Regions from separate parts of the Micromonospora sp. LOL_021 genome, predicted to be linked through region 1. Evidence: predicted binding sites of a transcription regulator. Region 1 holds the regulator's gene; the other holds the start of a gene.
What was found. The regulator HrcA, encoded in region 1, represses chaperone genes, less so after heat shock. The targets are predictions, from matches to a motif close to GGTTNGCACNCTCNNNNNGAGNGTGCNAACC.
Positions count from the first base shown of each region.

Region 2: the regulator HrcA is predicted to act here: its motif matches at 3,260-3,290, upstream of groES (co-chaperone GroES).

Region 1 is NZ_JBHMIN010000001.1:45,137-52,366, reverse strand. It holds gene ACFHWT_RS00230 (16S rRNA (uracil(1498)-N(3))-methyltransferase) at 31-774, opposite strand; gene dnaJ (molecular chaperone DnaJ) at 823-1,956, opposite strand; gene hrcA (heat-inducible transcriptional repressor HrcA) at 2,029-3,051, opposite strand; gene ACFHWT_RS00215 (DUF4870 domain-containing protein) at 3,431-4,000, shown strand; gene hemW (radical SAM family heme chaperone HemW) at 4,072-5,295, opposite strand; gene ACFHWT_RS00205 (enoyl-CoA hydratase-related protein) at 5,313-6,122, shown strand; gene ACFHWT_RS00200 (hypothetical protein) at 6,265-7,155, shown strand.
Region 2 is NZ_JBHMIN010000002.1:7,610-14,839, forward strand. It holds gene ACFHWT_RS02140 (molybdopterin-dependent oxidoreductase) at 1-792, opposite strand, end outside; gene groL (chaperonin GroEL) at 1,052-2,695, opposite strand; gene groES (co-chaperone GroES) at 2,812-3,126, opposite strand; gene ACFHWT_RS02155 (THUMP-like domain-containing protein) at 3,337-4,572, shown strand; gene ybaK (Cys-tRNA(Pro) deacylase) at 4,618-5,097, shown strand; gene ACFHWT_RS02165 (sugar ABC transporter substrate-binding protein) at 5,376-6,473, shown strand; gene ACFHWT_RS02170 (ATP-binding cassette domain-containing protein) at 6,596-7,230, shown strand, end outside.

The DNA of each region.
Region 1 (7,230 bases):
CGCCGCGCCACCAGCGCCTCAACCACGGCGTTACCAGCGCCCCAGCCGACCGGAGAGCAGGGCGAGTGCCGCGACACCGGCGGTCGACGTCCGCAGCACCGCCGGGCCGAGCCGCACCGGCCGGGCCCCGGCGTCGACGAAGGTGGCCAGCTCGGCGTCGTCGATCCCGCCTTCCGGCCCCACCACCAGCAGCACCGACCCGGTGGTCGGCAGGTCGGCGACGGCCAACCGCTGCTGCGCCGACTCGTGCAGGACGAAGCTGGCGGCCGATGCCGCGCACCGGGCGGCGACCGCGTCGGTCGGCTCGGCCGGCTGCTGGTCGGAGCCGCCGATCGTCGGTAGCCACGGTCGGCGGGCCTGTTTGGTGGCTTCCCGCGCGGTGCCGACCCATCGTTGCCGGGCACGGGCACCACGGTCGTCGCGCCAGCGGGTCACCGAGCGGGCGGCCGCCCACGGGACGATCTCGTCGACCCCGACCTCGGTCATCGCCTGCACCGCCAGCTCGCCCCGGTCGCCCTTGGCGAGGCCCTGCGCCACCACCAGCCGGGGGTCGGTGGCGCTGACGTACCCGGTGTCGAGGACCCGCAGGTCGAGCTGGTGCCGGCCGACGGCCTCGACCACCGCGTCGGCGACGCCGCCGCACCCGTCGGCGAGCCGTAACCGCTCGCCCGGACGAAGGCGGACCACCGTAGCGGCGTGGTGGCCCTCCGGCCCGTCGAGGGTGTGGGTCGGCCCGGTCGGCAGGCACTCGACGAGAAACAGTGGGGCGCTCACGTCGGATCGGTTCTCCGCTGCTGCTCGCTGGCCGGGGCGGGCGGCGGGTCAGCCGTGGCCGTTGAACGCGTCGCGCATCCGGGAGAAGAACCCGCCCTGCTTGGTCAGCTCGGCGACCTCCTCGCCCCGGGCCTTGGCGAACTCCCGCAGCGTCCGCTCCTGCTCGGCGTCGAGCTTGGTCGGGGTACGCACGTCGAGGTGCACGTAGAGGTCACCGCGGCCGGTGCCGCGCAGATGTGGCACGCCGCGCCCGCGCAGCCGCAGGGTGGCACCCGGCTGGGTGCCCGGCTTGACGTCCACCGGCTCGTCGCTGTCCAGGGTCCGGATGGTCAGCCGGGTGCCGAGCGCCGCGGCGGTCATCGGCACGGTGACCCGGCAGTGCAGGTCGTCGCCCTTGCGGGAGTAGACGTCGTGCGGCCGCTCGTGGATCTCGACGTACAGGTCACCGGCGGTGCCCCCGCCCGGCCCGACCTCGCCCTGCTGGGCCAGCCGGATCCGCATCCCGTCCTCCACCCCGGCGGGGATCTTGACGGTCAGCGAACGCCGGGTCCGCACCCGGCCGTCGCCGGAACAGGTGGTGCAGGGGTGCGGAATGACGGTGCCGTAGCCCTGGCAGGCGACGCAGGGCCGGGACGAGACCACCTGGCCGAGGAAGGTCCGTTGCACCGACTGGACCTCGCCGCGCCCGCCGCACGCCTCGCAGGTCGCCAGGTGGGTGCCGGACGCGGTGCCCGCGCCGGAGCATGTGGTGCAGATCACCGCGGTGTCGACGGTGATCGGCGCCTCGACGCCGAACGCGGTGTCGGTCAGATCGAGCTCCAGCCGCAGGATCGCGTCGGCGCCGGGGCGGGTCCGCGACCGGGGCCCACGGGAGCCGGCCGCCGCCCCGAAGAAGGCGTCCATGATGTCCTGGAAGCCGACGAAGGGCCCGGCCCCGCCGGGGCCGCCGCCGGGCGCGCCGCCGGGCGCCAACGGATCGCCACCGAGATCGACGATCTGCCGCTTCTGGTCGTCGGAGAGCACCTCGTACGCGGCGTTGATGTCCTTGAACTTGTCAGCCGCCACCGGATCCGGATTGATGTCCGGATGGTACTGCCGGGCCAACTTGCGGTAGGCCCGCTTGATGTCGTCAGCGGAGGCGTCCCGGCTCACGCCGAGAATCCCGTAGTAGTCCTTGGCCACTGCGTCTGGTGTCCTCATGTGTCAGTCTCGCATGTGCAGTTCGCCGGGTCGTTTTTTTAACCTGCCCGCCGGTCAGTTCTGCGCCAGCAGATCGCCGACGTAGCGTGCCACGGCGCGAACCGTGGCGATGGTGCCGGGGTAGTCCATCCGGGTGGGCCCCAGCACGCCGAGGCCACCGACGATGACGGTGCCCGGACCGTAACCGGTGCTGACCACGGATGCGGCCCGCAGGTTGTCGATCTCGTTCTCGTCGCCGATGCGGACCCGCAGGGTGCTCGGCTCCACCTCACCGATCAGCTTGAGCAGGACGACCTCCTCCTCCAGTGCCTCCAGTATCGGGCGCAGGGAGCCCTGGAAGTCGAGTAGTCCCCCTCTGGTCAGATTAGCGGTCCCGGCCAGCGCGATGCGTTCCTCGTGCCGCTCGACCAGCGTCTCCAGCAGGACCGTCGAAAGCGTGGTCATCGCCGGTCGCAGGTCCGATGGCGCCTCGTCCACCAACGCCTGGACCAACGGCGGGGTGTCGGAGAGCCGACAGCCGTCGAGCTTCTCGTTGGCCAGCCGACGCAGGTCGGTCACGTCGTCGGCGCTGATCGGGGCCGGCAGCTCCACCAGGCGCTGCTCGACCCGGCCGGTGTCGACGATCAGGACCAGCATCAGCCGGGTGGTGGAAATCGGCACCAGTTCCAGGTGCCGTACCGACGACCGGGACAGGCTCGGGTACTGCACCACCGCGACCTGGCGGGTGAGCTGGGCGAGCAACCGGACGGTGCGGTGCACGACGTCGTCGAGGTCGACGGCGCCGGCGAGGAAGCGTTCGATCGCCCGGCGCTCCGCGGGGCTGAGTGGCTTCACCCGGGACAACCGGTCGACGAACAACCGGTAGCCACGGTCGGTCGGGACCCGCCCGGCGCTGGTGTGCGGCTGCCGGATGTAGCCCTCCTCCTCCAGCACCGCCATGTCATTCCGGACGGTCGCCGGTGACACCCCGAGCTGGTGCCGCTCGACCAGCGACTTGCTACCGACCGGCTCCTGGGTGGCGACGTAGTCCTCGACGATCGCCCGGAGCACGTCGAGTTTGCGGTCGTCGAGACCCATCTGCACCTCCTCCGCTGGCACCGGTCGGACCGGTCCGAGGCTACGGCCCCGGCCGTCGCGGCGGCCGGTGGGTGGCCGGACCGACGCCGGACGCCCTGCTGGCACTCGCCGGTTGTGAGTGCCAGCATACGTCGATCGGGCCGGACCGGCGATGATCAGTTCACCGGGCGGGGGCGCACCGGGCGATATGTCACCAAGCGCACGCACCCGGGTCGGATCGGTCGGCCGGCAGGGCTCCGCCAGCCGGGCGGCGGGCCCCAGAAGCCGGCCGGCCAACCCCGCGCAAGCCGACCGACCAGCGGAGACGGCCTGCCCGGACGGGAAAATCGCCGGCGGGGCTAACTGGCGCGGCTTGATCCGTCCCCCTACCGTGTCGGGCATGACTGAACCACCTCGCCCACCAGGGGAGAACGGTCCCGGCGGCATGCCGCAGGACCCCAACTCCCCGCCGCCACCTCCAGCGTCCTACTCGATGCCGGGCGAGGCCTCCTCTCCCGGATACCCCCCGCCGCCGGGCGGCGCGAGCCCGCCTCCCGGCGGATATCCCCCGCCCGGCGGTTTCCCGCCCGGCGGTCCGGCGTACGGAGGCCAACCCCCGTCCGGCTACGCCACCAACGACGACAAGACCTGGGCGCTGATCGCCCACTTCGGTGGCGCCCTGGGCGCGTTCATCAGCTTCGGACCGCTCGGCTTCGTCGGCCCGCTGATCGCCTACCTGGTCAAAGGTCAGCAGTCACCGGCCGTACGGGCGCACGCGCTGGCCGCGCTCAACTTCCAGATCCTCTGGTCGGCCATCGCCTTCGTGCTGCTCTTCGTCAGCTGGTGCCTGCTGTTCATCCCCAGCCTGGTGGTGTTCGCGATCCAGATCATCTTCGGGATCATCGCGGGCGTGAAGGCCAACGAGGGGACGCTGTACAAGTACCCGATGTCCGCCAATTTCATCAAGTGACACCGCTCGCCCCCGGATCCGTACCGGCTCCGGGGGCGTCACCGGTGGCGACGGTTGAACGGCGGCGGACTTCACGGCAGCAGGTCCCGGACGACCGCGTCGGCCAGCAGCCGGCCGCGCAGGGTCAGCACCGCCTGCCCGGCGGCGAGCGCGCCGGGGTCGAGCAGCCCGTCGTCGCCGGCCCGTCGGGCCGCGAGCCGGCCGGCCGGGGCCAGTCGCGCCAGCGGCAGCCCACTGGCCAGACGCAGCGCCAGCATCACCTCTTCGACCTGCTGCTCGGCGCCGGTGAGCAGTTCCCGGCCGTGGCCGGGCGATCGTCCGGCGGCCAGCCGCTCGGCGTACGACCGGGGATGCCGCACGTTCCACCAGCGGACCCCGCCGACGTGGCTGTGCGCCCCCGGCCCGAGCCCCCACCAGTCGCCGCCGGTCCAGTACAACAGGTTGTGCCGGCACCGGCCGGCGTCCGACCGGGCCCAGTTCGACACCTCGTACCAGTCGAATCCGGCGCCGCTCAGCGCCGATTCGGCGGCGAGGTAGCGGTCGGCGGCGACGTCGTCGTCGGGATACGGCAGTTCGCCGCGCCGCATCCGGGCCGCCAACCGGGTGCCGTCCTCGACGATCAGCGCGTACGCGCTGACGTGGTCCACCCCGGCCGCCACCACCGCCGCCAGCGACTCGTCGAAGTCCGCCGCGCTCTCCCCCGGCGTACCGTAGATCAGATCGAGATTGACGTGCTCGAACCCGGCCTCCCGGGCCTCCCGGGCGGCGGTGACCGCGCGGCCCGGCGCGTGCCGGCGGTCCAGCACGGCGAGCACCGCCGCTGCGGTCGACTGCATGCCGAGCGACACCCTGGTGTAGCCGGCGGCCCGCAGCGCCCGCAGCGACGCCGGGGTCACCGACTCCGGATTGGCCTCGGTGGTGACCTCCGCGTCGACGGCCAGCCCCCAGGTGGCGTCGATCGCGTCGAGCAGCCGGGCCAACGCGTCGGCGGGCAGCAGGCTCGGCGTGCCGCCGCCGACGAAGACCGTGTCCACCTGCCCTGGCGGGCGGTCGGCCAGGACCTTCGCGGCCAGTTCCAGCTCGGCCAGCACGGCGTCCAGGTACTCGCCGACCGGCGCGCTGCCACCGAGTTCGGCCGGCGTGTACGTGTTGAAGTCGCAGTAGCCGCAGCGGGTGGCGCAGAACGGCACGTGCAGATAGACCCCGAAGCCGCGCTGGCCGCTACGGGCGAGCGCGGACGACGGCAGCGCCCCGTCGGCGGGCACCGGCGTACCGGCGGGTGGTGCTCCTGGCATGCGACTAGTGTGCCGGCATGGATGAGCCCCGACCCACCAGGTCCGCGCAGCCACTGATCCGTACGGCCACCGCCGCCGGGATCACCACCTTGACCCTGGACAGCCCGGGCAACCGCAACGCGCTGTCCACCCCGCTGATGACCGAACTGCTCGCCGGCCTGGCCGAGGCGGTCGCCGACCCGCAGGTCCGGGTGGTGGTGCTGAGCCACACCGGGCCGGTCTTCAGCTCCGGCGCCGACCTGAAGGAGACCGCCGAGGCGTACGCGACCCGGCAGGTGCCGGTCGGGATGCTCGGCGACGTACTGGCGGCGCTCTGGGAGTGCCCCAAGCCGGTGGTGGCCCGGGTCGCCGGCCCGGCCCGGGCCGGCGGCCTGGGGTTGATCGCCGCGGCCGACATCGCGATCTGCGACGCGGCGGCCACCTTCGCCTTCACCGAGGTACGGCTCGGAGTGGTCCCGGCGGTGATCTCCGCCACCGTGCTGCGCCGGCTGCAGCCGCGGGCAGCGGCGCAGCTGTACCTCACCGGTGAGCTGTTCGACGGTGCCCGGGCGGCGCAGATCGGTCTGGTCAGCGCCGCCGTACCGGCTGGGGAACTGGACGCCGCGGTGGCGGCGAGCTGCACCGCGCTGGTCCGGGGCGCCCCGGGCGCCCTGGCCGGCACCAAGCAGCTGCTCCGGCGCACCCCGGCGGCGGACATCCGGACCGAGACAGCCGAGCTGCGCGAGCTCTCCACCGGATACTTCCTCTCCGACGAGGGCCGCGAGGGCGTACGGGCGTTCCGCGACAAACGCGACCCGAGCTGGCTGCCGGGCGGTGACCACGGATAGTGGCCCCGAAACGGGGTATCTCCGGCGTACGGGGTCGAGGCGTACGGTGTAAGGGCCGGGTACGGCAAGCGCGCGGGACGCTCTCCCGCTGGACGACACAACCGTCCCTGGTGTACCAAAGGTCCCAGCAACACGCGTGGGGGTGACGGTGCGGGCTAGGACGGTGCTGGTGCTGGTCGCCGTGCTGGCGGCGATCGCCCTGTTGGGCGGAGTCGGCCTGGGCCGGTGGATCGGCGATATCGCGTTGCCCGGGGGCTGGCGGGGCTGCACCGTCGAGCTGCCCGAGTCCATGCCGGGGGCCGGCGACGGCCAACTGCGTCGGGTGTCGCTCGATCCGGAGCAGATGGCGAACGCCGCCACGATCGCGGCGATCGGGGTGCAGCGTGGGCTGCCGCCCCGTGCCGTGGTGGTGGCGCTGGCGACCGGGTTCCAGGAGTCCAAGCTGCGCAACCTGACCGGCGGTGACCGGGACTCGGTCGGTTTGTTCCAGCAGCGCCCCAGCCAGGGCTGGGGCACGGTCGAGCAGATCCGCGACACCAGGTACGCGACGAACGCGTTCTACGCCGGCCTGGAACGAATCCGGGGCTGGCAGGACATGCGGGTCACCGACGCCGCGCAGGCCGTCCAGCGATCGGCCTTCCCCGAGGCGTACGAGAAGTGGACCGACGAGTCGCAGGTACTCACCGCCGCGCTGCTCGGCGAGGCCACCGGCGCGGTCGCCTGCACGGTGACCCAGGATCCGGTGATGCGGGGCGCCGAGGCGACGGCGGCGCTCACCGACGGTCTGCGGCTGGACTGGGGCGGCCTGGAGTCGCTGCTGCCGGTATCCACCACGCCGTCACTGAGCGTTCCGGTGGAGAACGCGCAGGCCGGGTGGCGATATGCGCACTGGCTCGTTTCCCATGCCACTGATCATGGCGTCAAAAGGGTCACGTTCGGCGATCAGGAATGGACTGCGGAAGGCGGCAGTTGGTCGTCGATTTCCGGCAGTGACATCGAGACCGGGCGGGTGATGGCGGAGGTCTTCGCCTGACGTCGGAAGCTGGTCACCTGGTTGCACATCTTAACCGACAGTTAGCGCAACATACGGCAAATTATGCAATACGGA
Region 2 (7,230 bases), on a different contig from region 1:
CCGGCCGTGGATCCGTAGCTGCCATTCGTCCGGGTCGACCTGGGGCACGACCAGCGCGGTGTCGATCCGGTAGAAGTCACGGTTGGTGGTGACGTACCGGCTCAGCCCCGGTGCCGCCGGGTCCACGCCGGACGGCAGCGGCGGCGCGGCGTCGACCGGGGCGGGCAGTGTCACGGCGGACCGGGCGGTGGCCACCCCCCGGCGTTGCGCCAACCAGCGACCGCCGGCACCGGTGACCAGGGCGGCGCCGACCGACACGCCGACGCTGGACAGGAAACGTCGCCGGTCGGCGGTGCCGGCACCGGGCCGAATCGGTACCGGTTCGGCATCGGCAGGCAACGCGGCGACAGGCAACGCGGCGGCGGACGGCCGCAGCGGGCCGGCGAGCAGCGCCCAGAGCAGCAGCGCGGCGGCGGACGCGCCGATCACCGCCGGTAGTGCGGCGGCCGGCCCGACACCGGGCCGGGTGAGCGCGGCCGCCGCGCCGACCACGCCGAAGATCGCGACGCCGGCGAAGCCGACGGCGAGCCGGCGGGCGGCCAACACCCCGATCACGGCCGCGAACCCGGCGAGCAGTACGCCGGTGCCGATCAGCAGCGCGGTCTTGTCGTGTACGCCGAACACGTCGATGGCGAACTGTTTCAGCGGCTCCGGGACGGTGTCGACGACCACCCCGCCGACCGCGACCAGCGGTGCCGAGCGGGCACCGGTGGCGACGGCGACCAGCTCGGCCAGGCCCAGGGCGAGCGCGGCCGCGGCCACGCCGGCGAGCGCCGCGAGCGGCCCGGGCAGGCGGCCCGGCGGTTCGGTCCGCCCAGCTGGCCCGGTCGGCTCCGGCCCTGTCGCGTCCGGCACCGTCGGCTCCGCCCTCATCGCGTCCAGCCCATCTGTCCGGCACCGTACGGGTCGACGGCGCTAAGGTACCGCCGACGATACGCAGAATCCGCGTGATCAGAAACCTCGGGCGGAGTGCACCCTCGGCCGTACTGATCACGCGGATCCAGGTGGCGCAGGTGAAACAGGTGGAGCTTCGAGTAGGTAAAGCTTCCGGTCAGAAACCGGGACCGTGCTGGTGGCCGTGCCCGTGGTCGTGACCGTGACCGCCGGCGGCCGGCTCGGCCTTCTCCGGCTTCTCCACCACCAGGCTCTCGGTGGTGAGCAGCAGCCCGGCGATCGACGCGGCGTTGCTGACCGCGTTGCGGGTCACCTTCACCGGGTCGATGATGCCGGCCCGGGCGAGATCGACGTACTCCCCGGTGGCGGCGTTGAGCCCGTGGCCCCAGTCGCCTTCGAGCACCTTGCCGACCACCACGTACCCGTCGTAGCCGGCGTTCTGGGCGATCCACCGCAGCGGCTCGTGCAGCGCCTTGCGGACCACCGACACGCCGACCTTCTCGTCGGCGTCGAAGCCGAGGTCATCGTCGAGCACGGCGGCGACCTGGCTCAGCGCCGCGCCGCCACCGGGGATGGTGCCCTCCTCGACCGCGGCCTTGGTCGCGGCGATGGCGTCCTCGATGCGGTGCTTGCGCTCCTTCATCTCCACCTCGGTGGCGGCCCCGGCCTTGATCACCGCGATGCCACCGGAGAGCTTGGCCAGCCGCTCGGCGAGCTTCTCCCGGTCCCAGTCCGAGTCGGACGCGTCGATCTCCTTGCGGATCTGGGTGACCCGGTCGGCGACCTCGGAGTCGTTGCCGGCACCGTCGACCACCGTGGTGGTGTCCTTGTCGACCACGATCCGCCGGGCCCGGCCCAGCGACTCCAGCCCGACCGCGTCGAGCTTGTAGCCCAGCTCCGGGGCGATCAGCTCGGCGCCGGTCAGGATCGCCATGTCCTGCAGCATCGCCTTGCGCCGGTCACCGAAGCCCGGAGCCTTGACCGCGCAGATCTTCACGGTCTTGCGCACGGCGTTGACCACCAGGGTGGACAGCGCCTGCCCGTCGACGTCCTCGGCGACGATCAGCAGCGGCTTGCTGTCCTGGACGATCTTCTCCAGCAGCGGCAGCAGCTCCTCGATCGAGGAGATCTTCTGGGTGGTGATCAGGATGTACGCGTCCTCGAGGACCGCCTCCTGCGCTTCGGCGTCGGTGACGAAGTGCGGGGAGATGAAGCCCTTGTCGAACTGCAGGCCCTCGGTGACGTCCAGCTCGGTGGCCAGCGTGGAGCCTTCCTCGACGGTGATCACACCGTCGCGGCCGACCCGCTCCATCGCCTCGGCGATCAGCTCGCCGATCGTGGCGTCCTGGGCCGAGATCGTCGCGACCTGCGCGATCGAGCCCTTGTCGGCCACCTCCGCCGCCTTGGCCAGCAGCGATTCGGAGACCTTCTGCGCGGCCGCGTCGATGCCGCGCTTGAGGCCGGCCGGGTTGGCCCCGGCGGCGACGTTGCGCAGACCTTCACGAACCATCGCCTGGGCGAGCACGGTGGCGGTGGTGGTCCCGTCGCCGGCGACGTCGTTGGTCTTCGTCGCCACCTCCTTGACCAGCTGCGCACCGAGGTTCTCGTACGGGTTGGTGAGCTCGATCTCCTTGGCGATGGTCACGCCATCGTTGGTGATCGTCGGAGCGCCGAACTTCTTGTCCAGCACGACGTTGCGCCCGCGCGGGCCGAGGGTGACCTTGACCGTGTCCGCGAGCGTGTTGACGCCGTGCTCCAAGAGGTGCCGGGCGTCGTCCGAGAAACTCAGGATCTTCGCCATGACATTCCCTTCACAGGCACTAGCCGTCGGCCGACCGGCGGCTGCCGGGCACCGGCCAACGGGCGACGCCCCGAAGCCCCGGGTGGGGCTTCGGGGCGTTCAGCACTGGCAGTAGGTCACTTCTCGATGACCGCGAGGACGTCGCGGGCGGAGAGCACCAGGTACTCCTCGCCGGCGTACTTGACCTCGGTGCCGCCGTACTTCGAGTAGATGACCGTGTCGCCGACGTTGACGTCAACCGGGATCCGGTTGCCCTTGTCGTCGACGCGGCCGGGGCCGACAGCGAGGACGGTGCCCTCCTGCGGCTTCTCCTTGGCGGTGTCGGGGATCACGATGCCCGACGCCGTGGTGGTCTCAGCCTCGTTCGCCTGGACCAGGATCCGGTCCTCGAGCGGCTTGATCGCAACCTTGGTCGCGGTAGTCACGGGCATACCCTCCTGGGGTATCTGGTTTTGGTGCCGGCCACGTGGGTAACCGGCGTCAATCTGCCTCATGTCCACCGGGCGGATCCGTCGTCGCGGGTGCCGGACCGCCTGGCGTTTCGCTCACCGGCGGGAGCCGGCGGGCTGGCACCCTCGACCCGAGAGTGCTAACCGCAGATTAGCAGTCGCCTGTGCGGAGTGCTAGCCCGATGGCCGAGCATGGACAATGTCGCGGTGCACCCGGACGAACTGGCCACCCTGCGTGCCCCGGAAGGCGCGGCCGCCCTGGTCGCCGCGGCCGAGGTGCTGGCCGCGCCGGGCGGGGCGGATCCACTCGCGGCGGCGACCGCGCTACGTACCGCCGGGGTGCCGGCACCGCTGGCGACCGCAGCGCTCACCCAGGCCGCGCTGCGCGCCCGCGCGACCGGCAAGTTCGGCCCGGCCGCCGACCGGATGTTCTTCACCCGCGCCGGCCTGGAGCAGGCCACCCGGTCGGTGGTCGCCGACCGGCGCGCCGCCCGGCTGCGCGCCGCCGGGGTACGCCACCTCGCCGACCTGGGTTGCGGTCTCGGCGCGGACACCCTCGCCGCCGCCCGGGCCGGCATCCGGGTGTACGCGGTGGAGGCCGACCCGGGCACCGCCGCGATCGCCGCCGCCAACGCCGAGGCGACCGGGCTGGCCAACCTCGTCGACGTGGTCTGCGCCGACGCCACCGGAGTCGATGTCTCCGGTTACGACGCGGTCTTCTGCGACCCGGCCCGCCGGTCCGGCGGCGGTCGGCGCACCTTCGACCCGGACAGCTACTCCCCGTCCTGGGACTTCGTCCGGTCCCTGGTCGCCCGGGTGCCACGGGCCGTGCTGAAGGTGGCACCGGGCATCGACCACGCGCTGATCCCGCCGGGGGCCGAGGCCGAGTGGGTCAGCGTCGACCGGGAGGTGGTCGAGGCGGCGTTCTGGTGCGGCCCGCTGGCCGGCACCCCGCGCCGGGCCACCCTGCTGCGTACCGGCCAGCCGGCCACGGAGCTGACCGGCGACGGCGGCGAGCCGGTCACCGTCGGCCCGGTCCGGCGCTACCTGTACGACCCGGACGGGGCGGTGGTCCGCTCGCACCTGGTCGCCGCGTTCGCCGCGACCGTCGACGGCACCCTCGCCGACGAGTCGATCGCCTACGTCTACGCCGACACGCCGACCGACACGCCGTACGGCCGATGTCTGGAGATCACCGACGTGCTGCCGTTCTCGCTGAAGCGGCTGCGGGCGCTGCTGCGCGAACGCGGTGTCACGCGGCTGGAGATCCTCAAACGCGGATCCCCGCTCGACCCCGCCCAGTTGCGCCGCGACCTGCGGCTGCGTACCGCCGTCGGGACCGGCGTGGCGGCGAGTCTGGTACTGACCCGGGTGGCCGGCGCCCCGACGGCGCTGCTCGCCCACCCGGTGCCGGCGCCGGGCCGGTGAGCGCGCCAGCCCGATGAACGCGCGGGGCCGGTAACGTCGCGCGGCATGACAGGTACCGCGACTCCGGCGACGACGCTGCTGACCAAGCGGCGGATCACCTTCCAACTGCACCCGTACCGGGTCTCGCCGGACACCCCGGACTACGGCGCGGCGGTCGCGGCCGCCCTCGGCGTCGCCGCCGAGCAGGTGTTCAAGACGCTGGTGGCCCAGGTCGACGGGGCACTCGCCGTCGGCGTCGTGCCGGTCACCGGGGAGCTGGACCTGAAGGCTCTGGCGGTGGCGCTCGGTGGTAAGCGCGCGGTGCTCGCCGAGCGGGTGCTCGCCGAACGGACCACCGGGTACGTCCGGGGCGGCATCAGCCCGATCGGGCAGCGTAAACGTCTGCCGACGGCGCTGGACGCCTCGGCGCAGCGGTACGCCGAAATGTACGTCTCGGCCGGCCGCCGCGGGTTGCAGTTGAGTATCACTCCGGGTGACCTCGCAGCGGTGACTGGCGCCCGATTCGCCCCAATCGCTGCTCACTGATCCGGTCAGGCGACGGACAGGTGTCCGCCGCGTTGCTGAATTGTTATCGCGAGCAACAAAACTGGTGACGTCACCGTCTTGTGCCCGGCGCCACACTCCTAATACGTTGCCGGACACAACAAAAACCGCGATGGCCCAGCTCAGCCCCAGGCCGTTGCCGTCGCCGGCCGGGCCTCCGGAGCTCACCAGCGCCCCGCGAGCCCACGCCCGAGACCGCACGACACGCACCAGCACAACCCCTTGTACGCGAAACATCACCCTTCGAAAGGACCCGAGCGATGCGCAAAGGGATCCTCAGCACCGCCGCCGCCGGTGTCCTGCTCGCCGGCGGCCTCACCGCCTGTGGCAGCGACACCGGCACCGACACCGGCAGCGGCGACACGCCGACCCCGAAGATCGGCGTGATCCTGCCGGACAGCGCCTCCTCCGACCGCTGGGAGACCGCCGACCGGCGCTTCCTGGAAGAGGCGTTCGACGCCGCTGGCGTGCAGGCCACCATCCAGAACGCCCAGGGCGACAAGGCCCAGTTCCAGACTCTCGCCGACCAGATGATCACCGACGGGGCCACCGTCCTGATGATCGTCAACCTGGACTCCGGCACCGGCAAGGCCGTGCTGGACAAGGCCAAGCAGCAGGGCGTCGCCACCATCGACTACGACCGGCTCACCCTGGGCGGCTCCGCCGAGTACTACGTCAGCTTCGACAACGAGGCCGTCGGCCAACTGCAGGGTGAGGGTCTGGTCAAGTGCCTGACCGACGCCGGGGTGGAGGAGCCGACCATCGCCACCCTCAACGGCTCGCAGACCGACAACAACGCCACCCTGTTCAAGGCCGGCTACGACGGCGTGCTCGACCCGCTGTACGAGTCCGGCGAATACGTCAAGGGCCCGGACCAGTGGGTGCCGGACTGGGACAACACCCAGGCCGCGACGCTGTTCGAGCAGATGCTGACCCAGACCGGCGGCGAGATCGACGGTGTACTGGCCGCCAACGACGGCCTCGGCAACGCCGCCATCTCGGTGCTCAAGCGCAACCAGCTCAACGGCAAGGTCCCGGTCACCGGGCAGGACGCCACCCCGCAGGGCCTGCAGAACATCCTCGCCGGCGACCAGTGCATGACCGTCTACAAGGCGATCAAGGCCGAGGCGCAGGCCGCCGCCGACCTGGCGGTCGCGCTGGCCAACGGTGAGCGCAAGGAGGTCGCGCAGACCGTCACCGACCCGGAGACCAACCGGGAGGTGCCGTCGGTGCTGCTCACCCCGCAGGCCATCTACAAGGAGAACGTCGCCGACGTGGTCAACGACGGCTACGTCACCGCCGAGGAGCTCTGCACCGACGAGTTCGCCGAGCTCTGCGCCGAGGCCGGCATCAGCTGACCGGCGTACCGGCGACCGACCGGTAGCCCCGCCGCGGGTGTCACCCGGCAGCACCATCGCCGGGTGACACCCGCGGCGGCGGAACCGGCGCCGGCCGGGCACCCTCACGAAGGAGACCACCCGTGTCCGCGACCCCCCTGCTGCAACTGCGCGGGATCGACAAGAACTTCGGCCCCGTCCAGGTGCTGCGCAACGTCGACTTCGCCGTCCACGCCGGCGAGGTGACCGCGCTCGTCGGCGACAACGGCGCCGGCAAGTCCACCCTGGTCAAGTGCATCAGCGGCATCCACCCGATCGACCGCGGCGAGGTCGTCGTCGACGGCCGCCGGGTGCACATCCACAACCCGCGCGACGCCGCCTCGCACGGCATCGAGGTCGTCTACCAGGACCTCGCGCTCTGCGACAACCTCGACATCGTGCAGAACATGTTCCTCGGGCGGGAGAAGCGCTCCGGGATCGTCCTGGACGAGACCACCATGGAGCAGATGGCCGCGGACACCCTCGCCGGGCTCTCCGTCCGGACCGTCAAGTCGCTGCGGCAGCTCGTCGCCAGCCTCTCCGGCGGCCAGCGCCAGACCGTCGCCATCGCCAAGGCTGTGCTGTGGAACAGCAAGGTCGTCATCCTCGACGAACCCACCGCGGCGCTCGGCGTCGCCCAGACCGCCCAGGTGCTCGAACTGGTCCGCCGGCTCGCCGACAACGGCCTCGCCGTCGTACTGATCTCGCACAACATGAACGACGTCTTCGCGGTGTCGGA